3 regions of the Kitasatospora sp. NPDC087315 genome follow, and region 3 is predicted to be linked to each of the others. Evidence: riboswitches for the same ligand, from Rfam matches in the RefSeq annotation. Region 3 holds a riboswitch; each other region holds the start of a gene.
The links. Region 3 has a riboswitch for cobalamin ahead of ACIO5D_RS38230 (FecCD family ABC transporter permease). Riboswitches for the same ligand answer to the same signal wherever they lie in the genome.

Region 1 (6,582 bases), on a different contig from region 3:
TGGTGCGCCAGAACTTACGGCTGGTCAGCAGCGACATCGAACCCATGCACCAGCGGTACTGCTGGTTCTGGAAGGCGCCCGCGGTATCCGGGCAGACCCCGGTGGAGAGCGCCACCGGGATGTACTGCAGGTCCCAGCCGAGGGCCCGCAGGTCGAAGCCGGTGTGGACGTCCTCGGAGTGGGCGATCAGCGTGGTGCCGCCGTTGTCGTCCAGCGCCGCCCGCCGGTAGACCGCGCAGCTGCCGACGCAGATCGCGCCGTCGTTGCGCTGCCGGGCGACCTGGACCGAGCGGTAGAAGAGCTCCTGAATCGCGCCGGCCCCGCGCTCGATCCAGTTCTGCGAGTCGAGCACCCGGAAGAACTGGGGCGACTGCACGATGCCCAGGCTCGGGTTCCGCTCCAGATAGGGCAGGACCTCGTGCAGCAGGTCGTGGCGGGGAGCGAAGTCGGCGTCGAGGATCAGGATGTACCGGCCGTCCGAACGCCCGAAGCCGTAGTGCAGGTTGCCGGCCTTCTTGAACCAGCCGCGGTTCTCCCGGACGCCGTAGCGGAAGCCGAAGTCGGCGGCCATCGCCTCGACCTCGGGGCTCGCCGCATCGTCCATGACGAACGGCATGACCAGGCCCGGGTAGTGCTCGGCCAGCTTCCGGACGTAGGTCCAGGTGTTGTGCAGCACCTCGATCGGCTCGCCGCAGACCGGCAGGAAGACGTCCACCGCCGGGTACTCGTCGGGCTTCCACTGCCGGACCAGCCGGCGGTGCTCCTTGAGGTCGAAGTTGGGGGTGAAGCTGTTCACCCGGAGCGACACCAGGTAGTAGACGACCGTGAAGAACAGGAACGGCACACAGAGCCAGAACCAGGACCCGACGGAGTACAACTCGGTCTGGCTGACGACCAGACAGCCGAAGCTGACCACCGAACAGAGCGTCAGCAGCCACTGATGCCTGATGGTGTAGCCGTACTTCTCCTGCGAAGTGGGCGGAGCCGGCAGCAGCATCGACGGAACGGACTCCCGCTCCCCCGCGCTCCGCCGTCTTCCCCCCGCCTTGCGCCGTCTGCTGGTAGCACTGACGGCAGCGCTCACCGCGCGGCACCTCCTGCTCGCCGATTCCCCGTCGGGGCCGCCAGGGCCGGCCCTCCGCCGCCCCGGGGCGGCATCCTACCCGACACCTCAAGTCCGTTCGCACGACGACTACCGGCCTCCAACGAGCCGTTCCCGGCCCGGGCCTGGCGGTCAGCCGGCGTGTTCGGCCCGACCCAGCAGGACCTGCTTGGTGCGGTCCGCCAGCGAGGTCGCGGCCGCAGTCGCGACCTGGTCGCTCTGGTCCGGGACCTGCTTGAGCGAGCCCGCCACCGTGAAGTAGCCGAACCGACCGATGGCGGCGTGCGTCTCGGTACAGCCGGACTTGTCGGTCACACAGAACGTGTTGACGCCGGTGCCGGACAGACCCTGGATCAGACCCGCGTGGCGGCCGAACGCACGGTCCGCACCCGCCTTGTTGTCGAAGACCGCGACGCCGACGGTCACCGCGCTGTCGCCGTTGACGTACGTCGCCCGGACCAGCGAGCGGCAGGTGTCGTCACCGAGCGCGAGGCCGAGGCCGCCGGTGGTCGCCTTGGAGCACGGCGCCGTCGCACCGGTCACCATGCGGGTCCACACCTTGCCGTCGACGGTCCGGGTCTGGTCCGGGAACAGCGTCGCGGCGTCGACCGGCAGCCTGTCCGTGTCGGCGTCGGAGATGACCGCGAGCGCCCGCTCGGTGGGTATGCCGGTGGGGGACGCACTGGCGGTGGGGCCGCCACCGCCGCGATCGCCCTTGTCACCGTGGCCGTTGATCCACACCCCGGCCGCGACCACACCGCCGACCAGGACCGCGGCCACCGCGGCCGCGCCGATCCACAGCCGCTTGCGCTTGCGGGACTCGTTCTCGTGCCGGGTGGCCATCGCGTTCCAGTCCGGCTCGGCGACGGCCGGCTGGGCGCTCTGCGGCCACTGCTGGTACGGCGCCGGGCCGACGGCGTTCTGCGGCTGCTGCGGCAACGGCTGGGGCTGGGGCTGGGGCTGGGGCTGGGGCGGCGGGTAGGCCGCCGGGCCGGACGGCCCGTACGGCGGCACGCCCGGCTGCGCGTACGGCGTGGCGGGAGGCCCGAAGCCGCCGGGCGGAGGAGGGACCGACCCGCCGGCTTGCGGCGGCCGGGGTGCGGTCGGGCCCGGCTGCACCGGCCCGGTCGACTGCTGGCCCTGCTGCGACACCTGTCCCGATGCCCCGGGCTGCGATCCCTGCCCCGGTTGTCCGGGCTGCTGTCCGGGCTGACGCGTCCACTCCGCCGGTACGCCCGTTCCCTCGCTCATGTGCCGAGATCGTAGGGCATCGCCCTGACCGCGAGCCCGGACGGTAATCAATCCGTTCCCAAATCCCACCGCCCCCGAACGGCTCCCGGCCATCGCGCCCGTACCACTGGTCACCGGCCCGACACGCGGTGCTGCACAACATGTGGTGTCGCATCGGGCGGACACCACTAGATGTATGCTCACTCCTGCTGTCGACGCAGGGGAACCCGGTGCGAGTCCGGGACTGCCCCGCAGCGGTGTGCGGGCCTCTGGAAGCAGGGCCCGCGAGTCCGAGTACCTGCCGGCGGCGTGCCACCGGCCTCCCCGCAGAGGCCCCGAAGCACTGCACCACGTCCGGGCCTCGCGGGCGGGCCGGGGATGACACTGTCGCGCGACGCCACCGGGCGTTCGCGCCGTGCTCCCCTGCCCCGAACGGTCCGGCACCCCGATGCACCGACGCCGATCGCCGCCAGGAGAGAGCGCCTTGACCACCGCTGCCTCAGCCACCCTGCCCGCCCAGGGTTCCAGCTTCGCCCCCGTCGACCCGACGGTCTCCGACCCCGGCGGTGCGCTGCTCCGGCTGCTGACCGACCGCAGCGCCGATCTCCCCCAGGTGGACCCCGGCCATGTCGCCGCCGCCGCGCTGCGCGGCCGCCACGCCGGCTCGGACTTCGCCGAGCTGCGCGGGCTGGCCGTGGACGCCGCCGCGTCGATGATCGCCGAGGACCCGCAGTACTCGAAGCTGGCCGCGCGCCTGCTCGCGCTGGAGATCGTCGACGAGGCGGTCAGCCAGGGCTCGGTCTCCTTCTCCGCCTCGGTCGCGGTCGGCCACGCCGAGGGCCTGATCGGCGACACCACCGCCGCCTTCGTCGCCAAGCACGCCGCGACCCTGGACGCGCTCGTCGACCCGCGGGGCGACGACCGCTTCGAGTACTTCGGCCTGCGCACCGTGCAGTCCCGCTACCTGCTGCGCCACCCGATCACCCGCAAGGTGGTCGAGACCCCGCAGCACTTCCTGCTCCGCGTCGCCAGCGGCCTGGCGGTCGGCGACAACGAGCAGTCGGTGCGCGAGGTGGCCGAGCTGTACGGCCTGATGAGCCGGCTGGAGTACCTGACCTCCTCCCCGACCCTGTTCAACTCCGGCACCCGGCACCCGCAGATGTCGAGCTGCTACCTGCTCGACTCCCCGCTGGACAACCTGGACTCGATCTACTCCCGGTACGCCCAGATCGCCCGTCTCTCCAAGCACGCCGGCGGCATCGGCCTGTCCTACTCGCGGATCCGCTCGCGCGGCAGCCTGATCCGCGGCACCAACGGCAAGTCCAACGGCATCGTCCCGTTCCTGCGCACCCTCGACTCCTCGGTCGCCGCCGTCAACCAGGGCGGCCGCCGCAAGGGCGCGGCCTGCGTCTACCTGGAGACCTGGCACGCGGACATCGAGGAGTTCCTGGAGCTGCGCGACAACACCGGTGAGGAGGCGCGCCGCACGCACAACCTCAACCTGGCGCACTGGATCCCGGACGAGTTCATGCGCCGGGTCAACGCCAACGCCGACTGGTCGCTGTTCTCCCCCGCCGACGTGCCCGAGCTGGTCGACCTCTGGGGCGCCGAGTTCGACGAGGCGTACCTGAAGGCCGAGCAGTCCGGCAAGGCCGTCCGCACCATCCCCGCGCAGACCCTGTACGCCCGGATGATGCGCACCCTGGCGCAGACCGGCAACGGCTGGATGACCTTCAAGGACGCCTCCAACCGCGCCGCCAACCAGACCGCGCTGCCCGGCCGCACGGTGCACAGCTCCAACCTCTGCACCGAGATCCTGGAGGTCACGGACGACTCCGAGACCGCCGTCTGCAACCTCGGCTCGGTCAACCTCGGCGCCCACGTCGCCGCCGGCGCCACCGCCGACGACCTGCTGAACGCGCTGGACTGGGACCGCCTGGACGCCACCGTCCGCACCGCCGTCACCTTCCTCGACCGCGTGGTGGACATCAACTTCTACCCGACCCCCGAGGCCGGTGCCTCCAACTCCCGCTGGCGCCCGGTGGGCCTCGGCGTGATGGGCCTGCAGGACGTCTTCTTCCAGCTGCGGATCGACTTCGACTCCGCCGAGGCGAAGCGGCTCTCCACCCTCATCGCCGAGCGCATCATGCTCACCGCGTACGAGCGCTCCAGCGAGCTGGCCGAGCAGCTGGGCCGCCACGAGGCGTACGGCGAGACCCGGGCCGCCCGCGGCGAGCTGCACATCGACCACTTCCCGAGCGCCGCTCCGGAGTGGGCCGACCGCTGGGCCGCCCTGCGGACCAGGCTCGCCGAGACCGGCCTGCGCAACTCGCTGCTGCTGGCCATCGCGCCGACCGCGACCATCGCCTCGATCGCCGGCGTCTACGAGTGCATCGAGCCGCAGGTCTCCAACCTGTTCAAGCGCGAGACCCTCTCCGGCGAGTTCCTCCAGGTCAACCCGTACCTGGTGCGCGAGCTGAAGGAGCTCGGCGTCTGGGACCAGCAGACCCGGGACGCGCTGCGCGACGCCAACGGCTCCGTCCAGGACCTCAACTGGCTGCCCGCCGAGGTCCGCTCGCTCTACCGCACGGCCTGGGAGCTGCCCCAGCGCGCGCTGATCGACCTGGCCGCCGCCCGGATGCCGTACATCGACCAGAGCCAGTCGCTGAACCTCTTCATGGCCGCGCCCACCATCGGCAAGCTCAGCTCGATGTACGCGTACGCCTGGAAGGTCGGTCTGAAGACCACCTACTACCTGCGCTCGCGCCCGGCGACCCGGATCGCCCAGGCCGCCTCGGGCGCCGCCCGCGCCGCCGCCCCCGTCCCGGTGGCGTCCCCGACCCTCACGCCGGAGGAGGAGGCCGCCCTGGCCTGCTCCCTGGAGAACCCCGAGTCCTGCGAGGCCTGCCAGTAATGTCCGACGATCGCCAGAAGATGCTGCTCGACCCCGGCTTCGAGCTGACCCTGCGCCCGATGCGCTACCCGTCGTTCTACGACCGGTACCGCGACGCGATCAAGAACACCTGGACCGTCGAGGAGGTGGACCTGCACTCCGACGTCGCCGACCTGGCCAAGCTGAGCGAGGGCGAGCGCCACCTGATCGGCCGGCTGGTGGCGTTCTTCGCCACCGGTGACTCGATCGTCTCCAACAACGTGGTGCTGAGCCTCTACAAGCACATCAACTCGCCCGAGGCCCGGCTCTACCTGTCCCGGCAGCTGTTCGAGGAGGCCGTGCACGTCCAGTTCTATCTGACGCTGCTCGACACCTACCTGCCCGACCCCGAGGACCGCGCGGCGGCCTTCGACGCGGTGGAGAACATCCCCTCCATCCGCCAGAAGGCGCAGTTCTGCTTCAAGTACATGAACGCGGTCGACCACATCGACTCGCTGCAGACGAAGGAGGACAGGCGGGCGTTCCTGCTCAACCTGATCTGCTTCGCGGCGTGTGTGGAGGGGCTGTTCTTCTACGGCGCGTTCGCGTACGTGTACTGGTTCCGGTCGCGTGGTCTGCTGCACGGCCTGGCCACCGGTACGAACTGGGTGTTCCGCGACGAGTCCATGCACATGGACTTCGCGATGTCGGTCGTGGACACCGTTCGCGAGGAGGAGCCCGACCTCTTCGACGACGAGATGGCCAAGCAGGTGACGGAGATGCTGGAGGAGGCCGTCGAGGCCGAGCTCCAGTTCGCCCAGGACCTGTGCGGCGACGGCCTGGCCGGCATGAACACCGAGTCGATGCGGCAGTACCTGGAGGCCGTGGCGGACCAGCGCCTCGCGCGGCTCGGTCTGCCGATCCGGTACGGGTCGACCAACCCGTTCGGCTTCATGGAGCTCCAGAACGTGCAGGAGCTGACCAACTTCTTCGAGCGCCGGGTGTCGGCGTACCAGGTGGCGGTCGAGGGCTCGGTCGCCTTCGACGACGACTTCTAAAAGCAGAAGACGACCAGAGGTGCCCCGCACGGCCACAGCCCGTGCGGGGCACCTCTGTTATGTCAGTTGGTCGGAAACTCCCCACCCTTGACCCCGGCGAGGAACGACGACCACGCCTCGGCCGCGAACAACAGCGCGGGCCCGTCCGGATCCTTGGAGTCACGTACGGGCACAGCGCCGATCAGACCACTGGCCACCTCGATGCAATCGCTCTGTGCGCCGGAGTAGGAGGACTTGCACCACTCAAGTCCGGCAGCGGAAACAGACGGCAGGAACATACTCACCATTTCTAGACCTTGTCCTTTGCACGCTCGATGAGT
Region 2 (6,582 bases), on a different contig from region 3:
CTGCGTGTCGGGCGGGCGTGCCGCCGTGCCCCGGTTCCCTCGGATCCCACCTGACATCCTGACGAGAGCAGGCTTGTGATGGTCCGTGAACTCACCCATTTCATCGGCGGAAAGCATGTCCCCGGTACGTCCGGGGTGTTCGGCGACGTGTACGACCCCAGCACCGGCACGGTCCAGGCGCGGGTACCGCTCGCCGGCCGGGCCGAGACCGAGGCGGCGGTCGCCGACGCCGAACAGGCCCAGACCGAGTGGGCCGGCTGGAACCCGCAGCGTCGCGCCCGGGTGCTGCTGCGCTTCCTGCAACTCGTCGAGGCCGAACGCGAGCCGCTGGCCCGACTGCTCTCCGCCGAGCACGGCAAGACCGTCGCCGACGCCCACGGCGACCTGCAACGCGGCCTGGAGGTGGTCGAGTTCGCCGCCGGCGTGCCGCACCTCCTCAAGGGCGAGTTCACCGACGGCGCCGGCCCCGGCATCGACGTCCACTCGCTCCGCCGGCCGCTCGGTGTGGTCGCCGGCATCACCCCGTTCAACTTCCCCGCGATGATCCCGCTCTGGAAGGCCGCACCCGCCATCGCCTGCGGAAACGCCTTCCTCCTCAAGCCGTCCGAACGCGACCCCTCGGTGCCGCTGCGGCTGGCCGAGCTGTTCCTGGAGGCCGGCCTGCCGCCGGGCGTGCTGAACGTGGTCAACGGCGGCAAGGAGGCGGTCGACACCCTGCTCGACGACCCCCGGGTGCAGGCCCTGGGATTCGTCGGGTCCACACCGGTCGCCCAGTACGTGTACGCCACGGCGGCGGCCCGCGGAAAGCGGGCGCAGTGCTTCGGCGGTGCCAAGAACCACCTGATCGTCATGCCCGACGCCGATCTCGACCAGGCCGCCGACGCGCTGATCGGTGCGGGCTACGGCTCCGCCGGCGAGCGGTGCATGGCCATCTCCGTCGCGGTGCCGGTGGGGGAGGAGACCGCCTCCGCCCTGGTCGCCAGGCTCACCGAGCGGATCGCCGCGCTGAAGGTCGGCGCCGCCCACGATCCCGAGGCCGATTTCGGCCCGCTCGTCAGCCGGGACGCCCTGGAGCGGGTGCGCGGCCTCCTGGACCTCGGCGTCCAGGAGGGCGCCGAACTGGTGGTCGACGGACGCGAGTTGACCGTGCCCGGGTACGAGGGTGGCTATTTCCTCGGCGCCACGCTCTTCGACCGCGTCACCCCCGGGATGCGGATCTACCAGGAGGAGATCTTCGGCCCGGTCCTGTGCGTGGTCCGCGCCGCGGACTACGAGGAGGCGCTGCGGCTGCCGAGCGAGCACGAGTACGGCAACGGGGTGGCGATCTTCACCCGGGACGGCGACACCGCCCGGGACTTCTCCCGGCGGGTGAACACCGGTATGGTCGGTGTCAATGTGCCGATTCCGGTGCCGGTGGCGTACCACACCTTCGGCGGCTGGAAGCGCTCCGGGTTCGGCGACCTCAACCAGTACGGGCCGGACGCGATCCGCTTCTACACCCGGACCAAGACCGTCACCTCGTGCTGGCCCTCCGGGGTCAAGGAGGGCGCGAGTTTCACCATCCCCACGATGGGCTGAGGGCCGCTGTGCACAGGGAACTGACCGAGGATCAGCTCGCTATCGTCTCGACCACCAGGGACTTCGCGCAGGAGTGCCTTGCCCCGTACGCGGTGGAGTGGGACCAGAACAAGCACTTTCCCGTGGACGTCCTCGCCAGGGCGGCCGCTCTCGGGCTCGGCGGCGTCCACGTCCGCGAGGAGTGCGGCGGCTCCGGCCTGACCCGGCTGGACGCCGTCCTGGCCTTCGAAGCCCTCGCCACCGGCTGCCCCTCCATCGCCGGCTACACCTCCATCCACAACATGGTCGCCGGGATGATCGACCGCCACGGCACACCCGGGCAGCGGGCCCGCTGGCTGCCGGGCCTCTGCTCGATGCGCGACCTGGCGAGCTACTGCCTCACCGAGCCGGGCGCCGGCTCGGACGCCGCCGCACTCACCACCCGCGCCCGCCGCGACGGCGACCACTACGTCCTGGACGGCGTCAAGCAGTTCATCTCCGGCGCCGGGTCCTCGCAGGTGTACGTGGTGATGGCCCGCACCGGTGGCGAGGGGCCGCACGGCATCTCCGCGTTCGTCGTCGAACGCGGGGATCCGGGACTCTCGTTCGGGCCCAACGAGCGCAAGATGGGCTGGAACGCCCAGCCCACCCGCCAGGTGGTCCTGGACGGTGTCCGGCTGCCCGCGGACCGCCTGCTCGGGGTGGAGGGCGGAGGTTTCCGGATCGCCATGAACGGCCTCGACGGCGGCCGGCTCGGCATCGCCGCCTGCTCCCTCGGCGGGGCCCAGGACGCACTGGAACGGGCCACCAAGTACCTCGCCGAACGGGAGGCGTTCGGCGCCAGGCTCCTGCACGCCCAGGCCCTGCAGTTCCAGCTCGCCGACATGGCGACCGAGCTGGAGGCCGCCAGGTCGCTGCTCTGGCGCGCCGCCACCGCGCTGGACGACGGCGACCCGCAGGCCCCCCACCTGTGCGCGATGGCCAAGCGCTTCGCCACCGACACCGGTTACGAGGTCGCCAACCGCGCCCTCCAACTGCACGGCGGCTACGGCTACCTCGCCGAGTACGGCGTCGAGAAGATCGTCCGCGACCTGCGGGTGCACCAGATCCTCGAAGGGACCAACGAGATCATGCGCGTCATCGTCGCCCGCGGCCTGACCGGGGCCGCCTGATGAACACCGGGACGGAACAGGAGGACGTCCTCCTCGAACGCGAGGGCCGGATCGGCCGGATCGTCCTCAACCGGCCGAAGGCACTCAACGCGCTGACCCACCCGATGGTCCGCCGGATCGACGAGGCCCTCGCCCGCTGGGAGCAGGACGAGACCGTGGCGGCCGTGGTCATCACCGGCGCGGGGGAGCGCGGCCTCTGCGCGGGCGGGGACATCCGCGCCATCTACGAGGACGCCCGGGCCGGCGGCACCGCCTCCCTCGGCTTCTGGCGCGACGAGTACCGCCTCAACGCCAGGATCGCCCGCTACCCCAAGCCGTACATCGCCGTGATGGACGGCATCGTGATGGGCGGCGGAGTCGGAATCTCCGCCCACGGCCGTGTCCGCGTCGTCACCGAACGCACCAGGATCGCCATGCCCGAGACCGGCATCGGCTTCGTCCCCGACGTCGGCGGCACCTACCTGCTCGCCCTCGCCCCGGGCGAACTCGGCACCCACCTCGCACTCACCGCCGCGACCGCCGGACCGGGCGACGCGCTGCTGTGCGGACTGGCCGACCTCCTCGTCCCCGCCGCGAAGCTGCCGTCGTTCCTCGCCGCGCTCACCGAGGAGGAGGTCACCGCCGCGGTGCACCGCCACGCCGCTCCCGTCCCCGCCGGCCCGCTCGCCGCACAGCTCGACTGGATCGACCACTGCTACGCCGCCGACACGGTCGAGGAGATCCTCGACCGCCTGCGCGCCAGCGGGGAGGGCGCGGCGAAGGAGGCCGCCGAGCAGATCGCCGCCAAGTCGCCCACCGCCCTCAAGGTGACCCTGCGCTCGCTGCGCCGGGCCCGCCGGCTCGGCCCGCTGGAGCAGGTCCTGGACCAGGAGTACCGGGTCTCCAGCGCGGCCCTGCGCTCGCCCGACCTGGTCGAGGGCGTCCGGGCCCAGGTGATCGACAAGGACCGCTCCCCACGCTGGTCGCCACCGGCCCTGGAGGCCGTGACCGAGGACGACGTGGACCGCTTCTTCACCCCGCTGGGCCCGCAGGAGCTGGGCCTCGGCACCACCACCGCATGGGAGGAACGCTGGTGACCATCCGCACGATCGCCTTCGTGGGACTGGGCAACATGGGCGGCCCGATGGCCGCGAACCTCGTCAGGGCCGGCCACCGGGTGACCGGCTTCGACCTCGACCCCGACGCCCTGCGCCGCGCCGAGGCGGCCGGCGTGCCGGCCGCCGCCTCCGCGCCGGCCGCCGTGGCCGACGCGCAGCTGGTGATCACCATGCTGCCCGCGGGCCGCCAGGTCCTCGACCTCTACCGGGACGGCGGACTGCTGGCCGCGGCCGAGCCCGGAACCCTGTTCGTCGACTGCTCGACCATCGACGTGGCCGACGCCCGCGAAGCGCACGCGGCGGCCCTCGCGGCGGGCCACCGGGCGCTGGACGCGCCGGTCTCCGGCGGTGTGACCGGTGCGAGCGCCGCGAGCCTCACCTTCATGGTCGGCGCGGCGGAGGCGGACTTCGCCGCCGCCCTGCCGGTCCTGGAGGCGATGGGCCGCAAGGTCGTGCACTGCGGCCCGTCCGGCGCCGGGCAGGCCGCGAAGATCTGCAACAACATGATCCTCGGGATCTCGATGATCGCCGTCAGCGAGGCCTTCGTCCTCGGCGAGCACCTCGGCCTGAGCCACCAGGCGCTGTTCGACGTGGTCTCGACCGCCTCCGGCCAGTGCTGGGCGCTCACCAGCAACTGTCCAGTGCCCGGTCCGGTGCCCGCCAGCCCCGCCAACCGGGACTACCGGCCCGGCTTCGCCGCCGCGCTGATGGCCAAGGACCTCGGCCTGGCCGCCGACGCCGCGAAGGCCGCCGGTGTTCCGGTGGAACTGGGCTCCCACGCGGCCGAGCTGTACGCCGGGTTCGCCGCGGACCAGGGTGCCGGGCTGGACTTCTCGGCGGTCATCAACACCATCAGGGAGAGCGCGAAGTGACGGGCCACGAGCCGGTCCTGGTGGAGGTGTTCTGACCCGTGAGGCCGGGGTCGGGGTCGGGGCCGGCGGGTGGCCGGCCCTTGACCCCTTCTCCGCACGACCGACATGATGAGCCGTCATGTACTGACTCCGCCGTTGGGGGAAGTCCGGTCCGAGTCCGGCGCTGACCCGCAACGGTAGGCCGCCGACGGCTGTCGGCGGCGAGCCCGAGGACCCGTCGGCGGAGGCGTGTGTTCCCTCCTCCCGTCGTGGTCTGCGGGCCGGAGTTCCCAGGGCTGCCCGGTTCCGCACCGGCGGCCGGGCGGGGACCCCGTGCGCCCGGGCCCGGAAAGGCGTCCCATGCCCACGCTCCGCCGCTCCCTCGGTCTGCTCGCGATACCCGCGCTCGTTCTGACCGCCGTGCTTCCGGCGTCCGCCGCCCAGGCGGCCCCGGCCCCGGCTCCGGCCCCGGTCTCGGCGACCGTCCGTCCCGACGCCGCCGCGGCCGGCTGGCTCGCCCGCCAACTCGTCGACGGAGACCACTTCGAGACCGTCTTCGACGGCACCGCCTACCCCGACCAGGGGCTGACCATCGACGCCGTGCTGGCCTTCGCCGCCTCCCACAGCTCCGACCAGGCCGCCGCGAAGGCCACCGCCTGGCTCGCGCAGCCCGGGATCATCAGCGGCTACCTCGGCGACGGCACCACCGAGGCGTACGCCGGGGCGACCGCCAAGCTGCTGCTCGCCGCCGAGGTCCGCGGCGAGGACGTCCACGGCTTCGGCGGTGTCGACCTCCCGGCCCGGCTCCGCTCGCTCCAGACCCCGAGCGGCCGCTTCTCCGACCGCTCCCAGTGGGGCGACTACAGCAACGCCTTCGGTCAGTCCCTGGCGGTGATCGCCCTCCAGCGCACCCCGGACGGCGCCCCGGCCGCCGCCGTCGACTTCCTCGCCGGCAGCCAGTGCCCGGACGGCGGCTTCCCCGTCGCCTTCGGCCAGACCACCTGCGCGGGCGACCCGGACGCCACCGCGCTCGCCGTCCAGGCCCTTGCCGCCACCGGCCGCACCGCCAAGGCGAACGCCGGACTCGGCTGGCTGACCGCCCACCAGAACACCGACGGGGGGTTCGCCGCAGCCGGCGCGACCACCTCCAACGCCAACACCACCGGACTGGCCACCCAGGCCCTGCTGTCCACCGGACGGCTCGGCGCGGGTCTCAAGGGCTGGAGCAGCCTGGTCAAGCTCCAGCAGGGCTGCGCCGCCGACGCCGCCGTCCGCGGCGCGGTCGCGTACGACGCGTCCGGGTTCAGCCAGGCCAACGGAGCCCGGGCCACCGCGCAGGCCGTCCTGGGTCTGTCCGGCACCCCGCTGGCCGCCCTCTCCGCCCACGGCGCGCGCCCGGCAGCCCCGGTCCTGGCCTGCCCGGCACCGGCCGGCCGCTGAAACCGCCGAAACCGCCGATCCCGTGAGGAGCCTTTCGATGACCCGCACCCCTGCCCCGGCCCCGGCCCGCCGGATCCGCCGCACCGTCGGTTCGGTCGCCGCCGTCGCGGCCCTGACCGCCGGCCTGCTCGGCGCCTCCGCCGCCCAGGCGCCGCGGGCGAGCGCCACCGCCTGCACCGGTACGACCGGCGTGACCGTCGTCGTCGACTTCACCGCGCTCGGCGGCGGAATCGAGACCGGCTGCGCCCCCGGCGACCCGGCCAGCGGCCTGGCCGCACTGACCGGCGCCGGCTTCCCGTACGCCTTCCACCCGCGCTACCCGGGCTTCGTCTGCAAGATCAACGCTCTCCCCGCCACCTGCACCAACCCCACCGGCACCGCCTACTGGTCGTACTGGCACGCCCAGCACGGCGGCCCGTGGTCGTACAGCTCGCTGGGCGCCGGAAGCTACGACCCGGCCCCCGG
Region 3 (6,582 bases):
GGGCCAGCGCCTCGGCGCAGCGCCGGTCGTCCCCGCCGGTCGGGCCGGCGAATCCGCTGCGGTGCGGCAGCCGGCCCATGCCGACCACCTCGGCCACGGTGAAGTCGAACTCGGCGGAGTGTTCCTGCGGCAGTGCGGCGACCCGCCGGGCGGCCTCGCGGGGGGTGAGCGCGTGCAGGTCCTCGCCGCCCAGCCGGACGGCGCCGGCGGCGGGCCGCAGTGCCCGGTAGACGCAGCGCAGCAGGGTCGACTTGCCGCTGCCGTTCGGTCCGACCAGGCCGACCACCTGTCCGGCGGCGGCGTCCAGGGTGATGTCGTGGACCAGCCGGGCGCCGGCGATGTCGACCGAGAGCCCGTCGACGGCGATGTCCAGGGCGGTCTCGATGGCGGTCTCCGGGGTGTCCGTGGTGTCGGTGCTCGGGTCGGCGTTCGCGCCGGTGCCCATCAGCGGCCTCCGAAGGAGTAGCCGCGGCGGCGCATCAGCAACAGGAAGCAGGGCACCCCGAGCACCGCGGTGACCACCCCGACCGGCAGCTCGGCGGGCGCCAGCAGGGTGCGCGAGACGATGTCCACCCAGACCAGCAGCAGCGCCCCGGCGAACGGCGCGACCAGCAGCACCCGGCGGTGGCCGGCGCCGACCAGCATCCGCACCAGGTGCGGCACCATCAGCCCGACGAAGCCGATCGCGCCGCTGACCGCGACGACGGTGCCGGTGACGGCCGCCGTCACCACGAACAGCTGCCGGCGCAGCCGGTCGGGGTCCACACCGAGCGAGGCCGCCGTCTCGTCGCCCATGGCGAGCGCGTCGAGGCGCCCGGCGGAGAGGGCGAGGCAGGCCAGGCCGGCCAGCACGGTGACGGCGGCGATCGGCACCGAGCCCCAGGTCGCCCCGCCCAGGCTGCCGAGCAGCCACATCATGGCGCTGCGGGCCGCCTCGCCGCGCGCGGCGCCGAACACCATCAGCGCCGTCACCGCGGAGAAGCCGTAGGACATCGCGGTGCCGGTGAGCACCAGCCGCAGCGGGGTGAGCCCGTAGGCGGTCCGGGCGGCCGCGTACACCAGCAGCATCGCCAGCAGGGCCGAGCCGAAGGCGGAGACCGAGAGCGCCCAGACCCCGAGGGAGGCGAAGGCGCCGAGGAGCAGGACGGCGTTGGCGCCGACCGCCGCGCCGGAGGAGATGCCGAGGACGAACGGGTCGGCCAGGGCGTTGCGGACCATGGCCTGCACGGCGACCCCGGTGGCCGCGAGCCCGGCGCCGACCACGGCGGCCAGTACGGTGCGCGGCAGCCGGATCTCCCAGACGATCACGTACGCCGCCGCCTCCTCGGCCTCCAGCCGACCGCCCGTCAGCCCGGCGCCCAGCAGCCGCAGGACCCGGGACCAGCCGAGGTCGGAGGAGCCCAGGGCGACCCCGCAGACCAGCGACAGCAGCAGGGCCGCGGCCAGGCCGGCGGCCAGGGGCGCGGCGGGTATTCGACGGACCGGTGCGGTCACTGCGGTGCTCACGAGGGGGGCGCGCCTTCGCCTCGGGCCGTGGGCGGCGCGGGGCGAAGCGCCCGGGCCGTGGCGGGGCCGGGGCGCCATCCCCTCGCATTCCACGGCGAGTTGTCGGGAGGTCGGCGCCCCAGGGCGATCGGGCTCACGGGGCCGGGGCCCCGTCCACCGTTGCGGGTCAGCGCCGGATTCGGACCGGACTTCCCCCATGGGACGCCCTGGCAGCATAACAAGCGCTAAGGCCAGGCAACCCTTACAGGTGCCGCCGGGCATGTCCCGGAAACGCGCGACCGCCCCCGTCCGGTGTGGTGGTCCGGGCGGGGGCGGTCGACGGAGGCCGAGCGGCGGTCAGGCCTGCTTGGTCTCCCAGAAGATCTTGTCGACCTCGGCGATCAGGTCGAGCAGGGCCTGGCCGGTGGCCGGGTCCGTCGACGCCTTGGCGGCCGAGGCGGCCTTCAGGGTGTCGTTGATCAGCTGGTGCAGCTGCGGGTACTTCTCGAAGTGCGGGGCCTTGAAGTAGTCGCTCCACAGCACCGAGATGTGGTGCTTGACGGCCTCGGCGCGCTGCTCCTTGATGATGACGGCGCGAGCGCGGAAGTGCGCGTCCTCGTTGGCCTGGTACTTCTCCTGGGTGGCCTTGACCGACTCGGCCTCGATCCGCGCCTGCGCCGGGTCGTACACGCCGCAGGGCAGGTCGCAGTGGGCGTGCGCGGTGGCACGCGGTGCAAACAGACGAGAGAACATGGGAGTCCTTCCTTAGATCGTCTTCCCGCGCCCGAGATTACCCTTCCGGTCACGGGGTTTCGCGATCGGTCGGTGGGCCTAGGGCAAAAGGCGGACCCGGAACCGGGTGAATCCGGACACCGGCGGGTGACGGTCCGTACGGCAGACTGGGACGCGGCGAGCCGGGAGGAGGAGTCGTGACGCGGATGGCGGAACCGGAGGGCGGCACCCGCGGGGGTGCCGCACCGTTCGGACTGATCGACGTGGCGGGGGACTCGATGGTGCCGACGCTGCGTGAGGGCGACCGGCTGCTGGTCCGGTACGGGGCGCGGATCAGGCCGGGCGCCGTGGTGGTGGTCCGCCACCCGTTGCAGCAGGACCTGCTCGTGGTGAAGCGGGCCGACGGCCGGCGCCCGAAGGGCTGGTGGCTGCTGTCCGACAACCGGCTGGTCGACAGCGACAGCCGCAGCTACGGCGCCGTCCCGGACGAGCTGGTGCTCGGCCGGGTGCTGCTGCGGCTGCGCCCCCGGCCGGCCTGGCTGGCCCCGGGCCGCCGGCTGGAGCGCCTGCTGCTGGGCCCGCTGGTCCGGGTGCCGGGCCTGGCCCGCCGGCTCGGCGTCTGGGTCCGACCGGAGGATCTCTAGCCCGGAGGGCCGCTAGCCCTGCCCGGCCAGGACGGCGGCCTCCTGGCGCTTGCGGGCCCGGTACGCGGCGACGTTGGCGCGGGTGGCGCAGCGGTCGGAGCAGTACCGCCGGGAGCGGTTGGTGGAGGTGTCCAGGTAGGCGTTGCGGCAGGGCGCGGCCTGGCAGATGCCGAGCCGGTCGGCGCCCAGTTCGGTGAGGTGGACGGCCAGGCCCATGCAGGCGACCGCGCTGAAGTGGGCCGTGGCGGTGGGCGAGTTGTCGGCGAGGTGCAGGTGCCAGCGCGGGCGCCCGGCGTCGTCCAGGTAGTCGTGGCCGGAGACCAGCGGGCTGACGGGGTACTCCATCAGCAGGCTGTTCAGCAGGTCGACACCCCGGATCTCGTCCCCCTCGGCGGCGGCCTCGAAGACCCCGCGCAGCCGGGTCCGGACGGCACGCAGCCGGGGCAGGTCGGCTTCGTCGGCGAGCGCGGCGGCACGTGTGTTCTCGGAGAACAGGCCGCGGACGGCGTCGACCGAGGTCAGCGTGTCGGTGCCGCGCTCGGGCTCCTCGGTGTTCACCAGCCGGACGGCGAGGTCGGCGTACGAGGCGAGCTCCACGGTGGTCCTTCCAGAATCGGTAACGGGCTGACTGGCTCCAGCCTATTACCTGGGCGGGGCAGGCGTCGGCGCCCGGCAGGTCCGGCCTGCCGGGCGCCGACGGGAGCGTCCTAGAGCACCTTGGACAGGAACGCGCGGGTGCGCTCGTGCTGCGGGTCGGTGAGCACGTCGCGGGGGGTGCCGGACTCGACCACCACACCGCCGTCCATGAAGACCAGCGCGTCGCCGACCTCGCGGGCGAAGCCCATCTCGTGGGTGACGACGATCATCGTCATCCCCTCGTCGGCCAGACCGCGCATGACGTCCAGCACCTCGCCGACCAGCTCCGGGTCGAGCGCCGAGGTGGGCTCGTCGAAGAGCATCAGCTTGGGCTTCATGGCCAGCGCGCGGGCGATCGCGACGCGCTGCTGCTGTCCGCCGGAGAGCTGGGACGGATAGCTCTTCGCCTTGTCGGCCAGGCCGACCCGCTCCAGCAGGGCCATCGCCCGCTCCCTGGCGGACGCCTTGGCCTCCCTGCGGACCTGGACCGGCGCCTCGATGACGTTCTCCAGCGCGGTCATGTGCGGGAAGAGGTTGAAGCGCTGGAACACCATGCCGATGTCGCGCCGCTTGAGGGCGACCTCGCGGTCCTTGAGCTCGTGCAGCCGGTCGCCCTTCTGCCGGTAGCCCACCAGTTCGCCGTCCACCCAGAGGCGGCCGGCGTTGATCTTCTCCAGGTGGTTGATGCACCGCAGAAAGGTCGACTTGCCGGAGCCGGAGGGGCCGATCAGGCAGAACACCTCGCGCTGCTTGACCTCCAGGTCGATGCCCTTGAGCACCTCGACCAGGCCGTACGACTTGCGCACGCCCTCGGCCCTGACCATCGGGCCGTCGGTGCCGGCGTCGGCCGGGGTCGCGGGGGTCTTGGTCAGATCGGTCATACGTGGCCACCTCCCTCAAGGCCGGGAACCACGTCGTGCTTCCCGCTCGGCACGGGCTTGCCGGCGAACAGGCGGCGGAGCCGCTGGACCGGGGTCGGGGGGAGCGTCCGGTTGGTACCGCGGGCGTAGTGCCGCTCGATGTAGTACTGGCCGGTGGTGAGCAGCGAGGTCAGGAACAGGTACCAGACGGAGACCGCGATCAGCACCGGGATGGTCTGGAAGGTGCGCGAGAAGATGTTGTGGCCGGCCTGGTACAGCTCCTCCAGCGCGATGGCGCTCGCCAGCGAGGAGGTCTTGAGCATCGAGATGGTCTCGTTGCCGGTCGGCGGGATGATCACCCGCATGGCCTGCGGCAGGACGATCCGGCGCAGCGCGGCCGCGCGGCTCATGCCGAGCGCGTGGGCGGCCTCGGTCTGGCCCTCGTCCACCGACTGGAGGCCGCCGCGGACGATCTCCGCCATGTAGGCGGCCTCGTTGAGGCCGAGACCGAGCAGCGCCGCGGTGAAGACCGGGATCAGCGAGTTGGTCGACTCGGACCAGAACGCCGGCCCGAACGGGATGCCGAGCGACAGCTTGGGCCAGATCGCGGCGAGGAAGTTCCAGAAGACCAGCTGGACCAGTACGGGGGTGCCGCGGAAGATCCAGATGTAGAGCCAGGCGGTGCCGGAGAGCAGCGGGTTGGGCGAGAGCCGCATCACCGCGAGGACGACGCCGCCGATCACGCCCATCACCATGGCCAGCGCGGTCAGTTCGAGCGTGACGCCGACGCCGTGCAGGATCTGGTCGTTGAAGAGGGTGTCGCCCACGACGTCCCACTGGAAGGCGGGGTTGTTGATCAGGGCGTTGAGCAGCATCGCCAGGAGGACGACGATGACGACTGCTCCGGCCCAGCGTCCGGGGTGGCGGACCGGGACGGCCTTGATGGTCTCGGACCGTCCCGGTGTCACCTGCCCCTGGTCGGAAGTTTTCACGATGAGGTCGCCTCAGGGGGTGTGGTTCGGCGGAGGTCAGCTCTTGGCGGCGTTGATCTCGGACGTGCCGAGCGCGCCCGCCTCGACGCCCCACTTCTGCAGGATCTGCTTGTAGGTGCCGTCGGCGATCAGCGACTGGACGGCGCCCTGGACGGCCTTGGTCAGCCCGGAACCCTTCTCCAGGACGATGCCGTAGGGCGCGCTGTCGTAGGTGTCGCCGAGCTTCTCCAGCTGGCCGTTGGTCTGCTTGAGCGCGTAGTCGATCACCGGGGAGTCGGCCATCATGACCTGGTCGCGGCCGGCCACCAGGGCCTGGGTGACATCGGTCTGGAGCGAGAACTTGTCGCCGTCGCCGGGGATGGCGGGCTTGCCGTCCTTGGCGCAGTCGGGGTTGCGCGTGTCACGGACCTCGTCGGCCTGGGTGGTGCCGGTCTGGACGGCGACCTTCTTGCCGCAGAGGTCCTTGGGGTCGATCTTGTCCGGGTTGCCCTTCTTCACGGCGATCGCGCTGCCCGCGGTGAAGTAGGTGACCATGTCGACGGTCTGCTCGCGCTCCTTGGTGTCGGTGAAGGAGCTCATGCCGAGCTGGTACTTCTTGGCCGCGATACCCGGGATGATCGAGGTGAAGTCGGCGTTCTGCACGTCGGCGGTCAGGCCGAGCCGCTTGGCGACCGCGTTCGCCAGGTCGACGTCCATGCCGACGATGTTGCCCTTGTCGTCCTTGAACTCGTTGGGCGCGTAGGAGGCGTCGGCCGCGACGACCAGCTTGCCGGAGGACTTGACGTCGGCCGGCACGAGGGCGGCCAGCGCCGGGTCGGCGGTGACGGCGGCGACGCTGGCGCTCGGGTTGGCCGCGCCCGAACCGCCGGAGGCGGAGGAGGACTTGCTGCTGCCGCAGCCGGTCAGGACGAGCGAGACGGACGCGACTACCGCGCCGGCCGCGAGGAGGCGGGTGCGCTGGGTACGGGCGGTCATGGGGGATCTCCTCCTGAGGGAGAGGTCGGGCGGAGCGCGCCGCGGGGGCGCGGCGCACCGGGGCAGCAGGCCGTTCGGCGCTGTACCGGGTGTATTTCGCTGTGCGTCGTCGTACGGGCAGTGCCGGTCGTGCATGGCCTGGGCGGGGGTTCGCGCAGGGTGGTGCAGGGGACTGCTTCCGCCACCCTCCGCCGAGGTGGACGTTGACCGAACCGCCTCGACCAGTGGCCGGCTCGATCCGAGATGGGGGGAATCCTG

Region 1: it holds a riboswitch for cobalamin, as region 3 does, so the genes downstream of both, ACIO5D_RS14320 (ribonucleoside-diphosphate reductase subunit alpha) here and ACIO5D_RS38230 (FecCD family ABC transporter permease) in region 3, are expected to answer to the same signal.
Region 2: it holds a riboswitch for cobalamin, as region 3 does, so the genes downstream of both, ACIO5D_RS02325 (peptidase) here and ACIO5D_RS38230 (FecCD family ABC transporter permease) in region 3, are expected to answer to the same signal.

What each region holds. Positions count from the first base shown of each region.
Region 1 covers NZ_JBIUYD010000008.1:268,179-274,760, reverse strand. Annotated here, with positions in the region: gene ACIO5D_RS14330 (glycosyltransferase family 2 protein) at 1-997, opposite strand, end outside; gene ACIO5D_RS14325 (hypothetical protein) at 1,235-2,041, opposite strand; cobalamin riboswitch at 2,522-2,653, shown strand; gene ACIO5D_RS14320 (ribonucleoside-diphosphate reductase subunit alpha) at 2,841-5,246, shown strand; gene ACIO5D_RS14315 (ribonucleotide-diphosphate reductase subunit beta) at 5,246-6,262, shown strand; gene ACIO5D_RS14310 (DUF397 domain-containing protein) at 6,325-6,549, opposite strand; gene ACIO5D_RS14305 (helix-turn-helix transcriptional regulator) at 6,552-6,582, opposite strand, start outside.
Region 2 covers NZ_JBIUYD010000001.1:533,912-540,493, forward strand. Annotated here, with positions in the region: gene ACIO5D_RS02305 (CoA-acylating methylmalonate-semialdehyde dehydrogenase) at 79-1,578, shown strand; gene ACIO5D_RS02310 (acyl-CoA dehydrogenase family protein) at 1,587-2,729, shown strand; gene ACIO5D_RS02315 (enoyl-CoA hydratase/isomerase family protein) at 2,729-3,805, shown strand; gene mmsB (3-hydroxyisobutyrate dehydrogenase) at 3,808-4,698, shown strand; cobalamin riboswitch at 4,796-4,935, shown strand; gene ACIO5D_RS02325 (peptidase) at 5,038-6,117, shown strand; gene ACIO5D_RS02330 (flagellar hook-length control protein FliK) at 6,155-6,582, shown strand, end outside.
Region 3 covers NZ_JBIUYD010000052.1:1,986-8,567, forward strand. Annotated here, with positions in the region: gene ACIO5D_RS38225 (ABC transporter ATP-binding protein) at 1-445, opposite strand, end outside; gene ACIO5D_RS38230 (FecCD family ABC transporter permease) at 445-1,506, opposite strand; cobalamin riboswitch at 1,611-1,730, opposite strand; gene sodN (superoxide dismutase, Ni) at 1,843-2,238, opposite strand; gene sodX (nickel-type superoxide dismutase maturation protease) at 2,424-2,861, shown strand; gene ACIO5D_RS38245 (CGNR zinc finger domain-containing protein) at 2,874-3,458, opposite strand; gene ACIO5D_RS38250 (amino acid ABC transporter ATP-binding protein) at 3,569-4,378, opposite strand; gene ACIO5D_RS38255 (amino acid ABC transporter permease) at 4,375-5,349, opposite strand; gene ACIO5D_RS38260 (ABC transporter substrate-binding protein) at 5,386-6,324, opposite strand.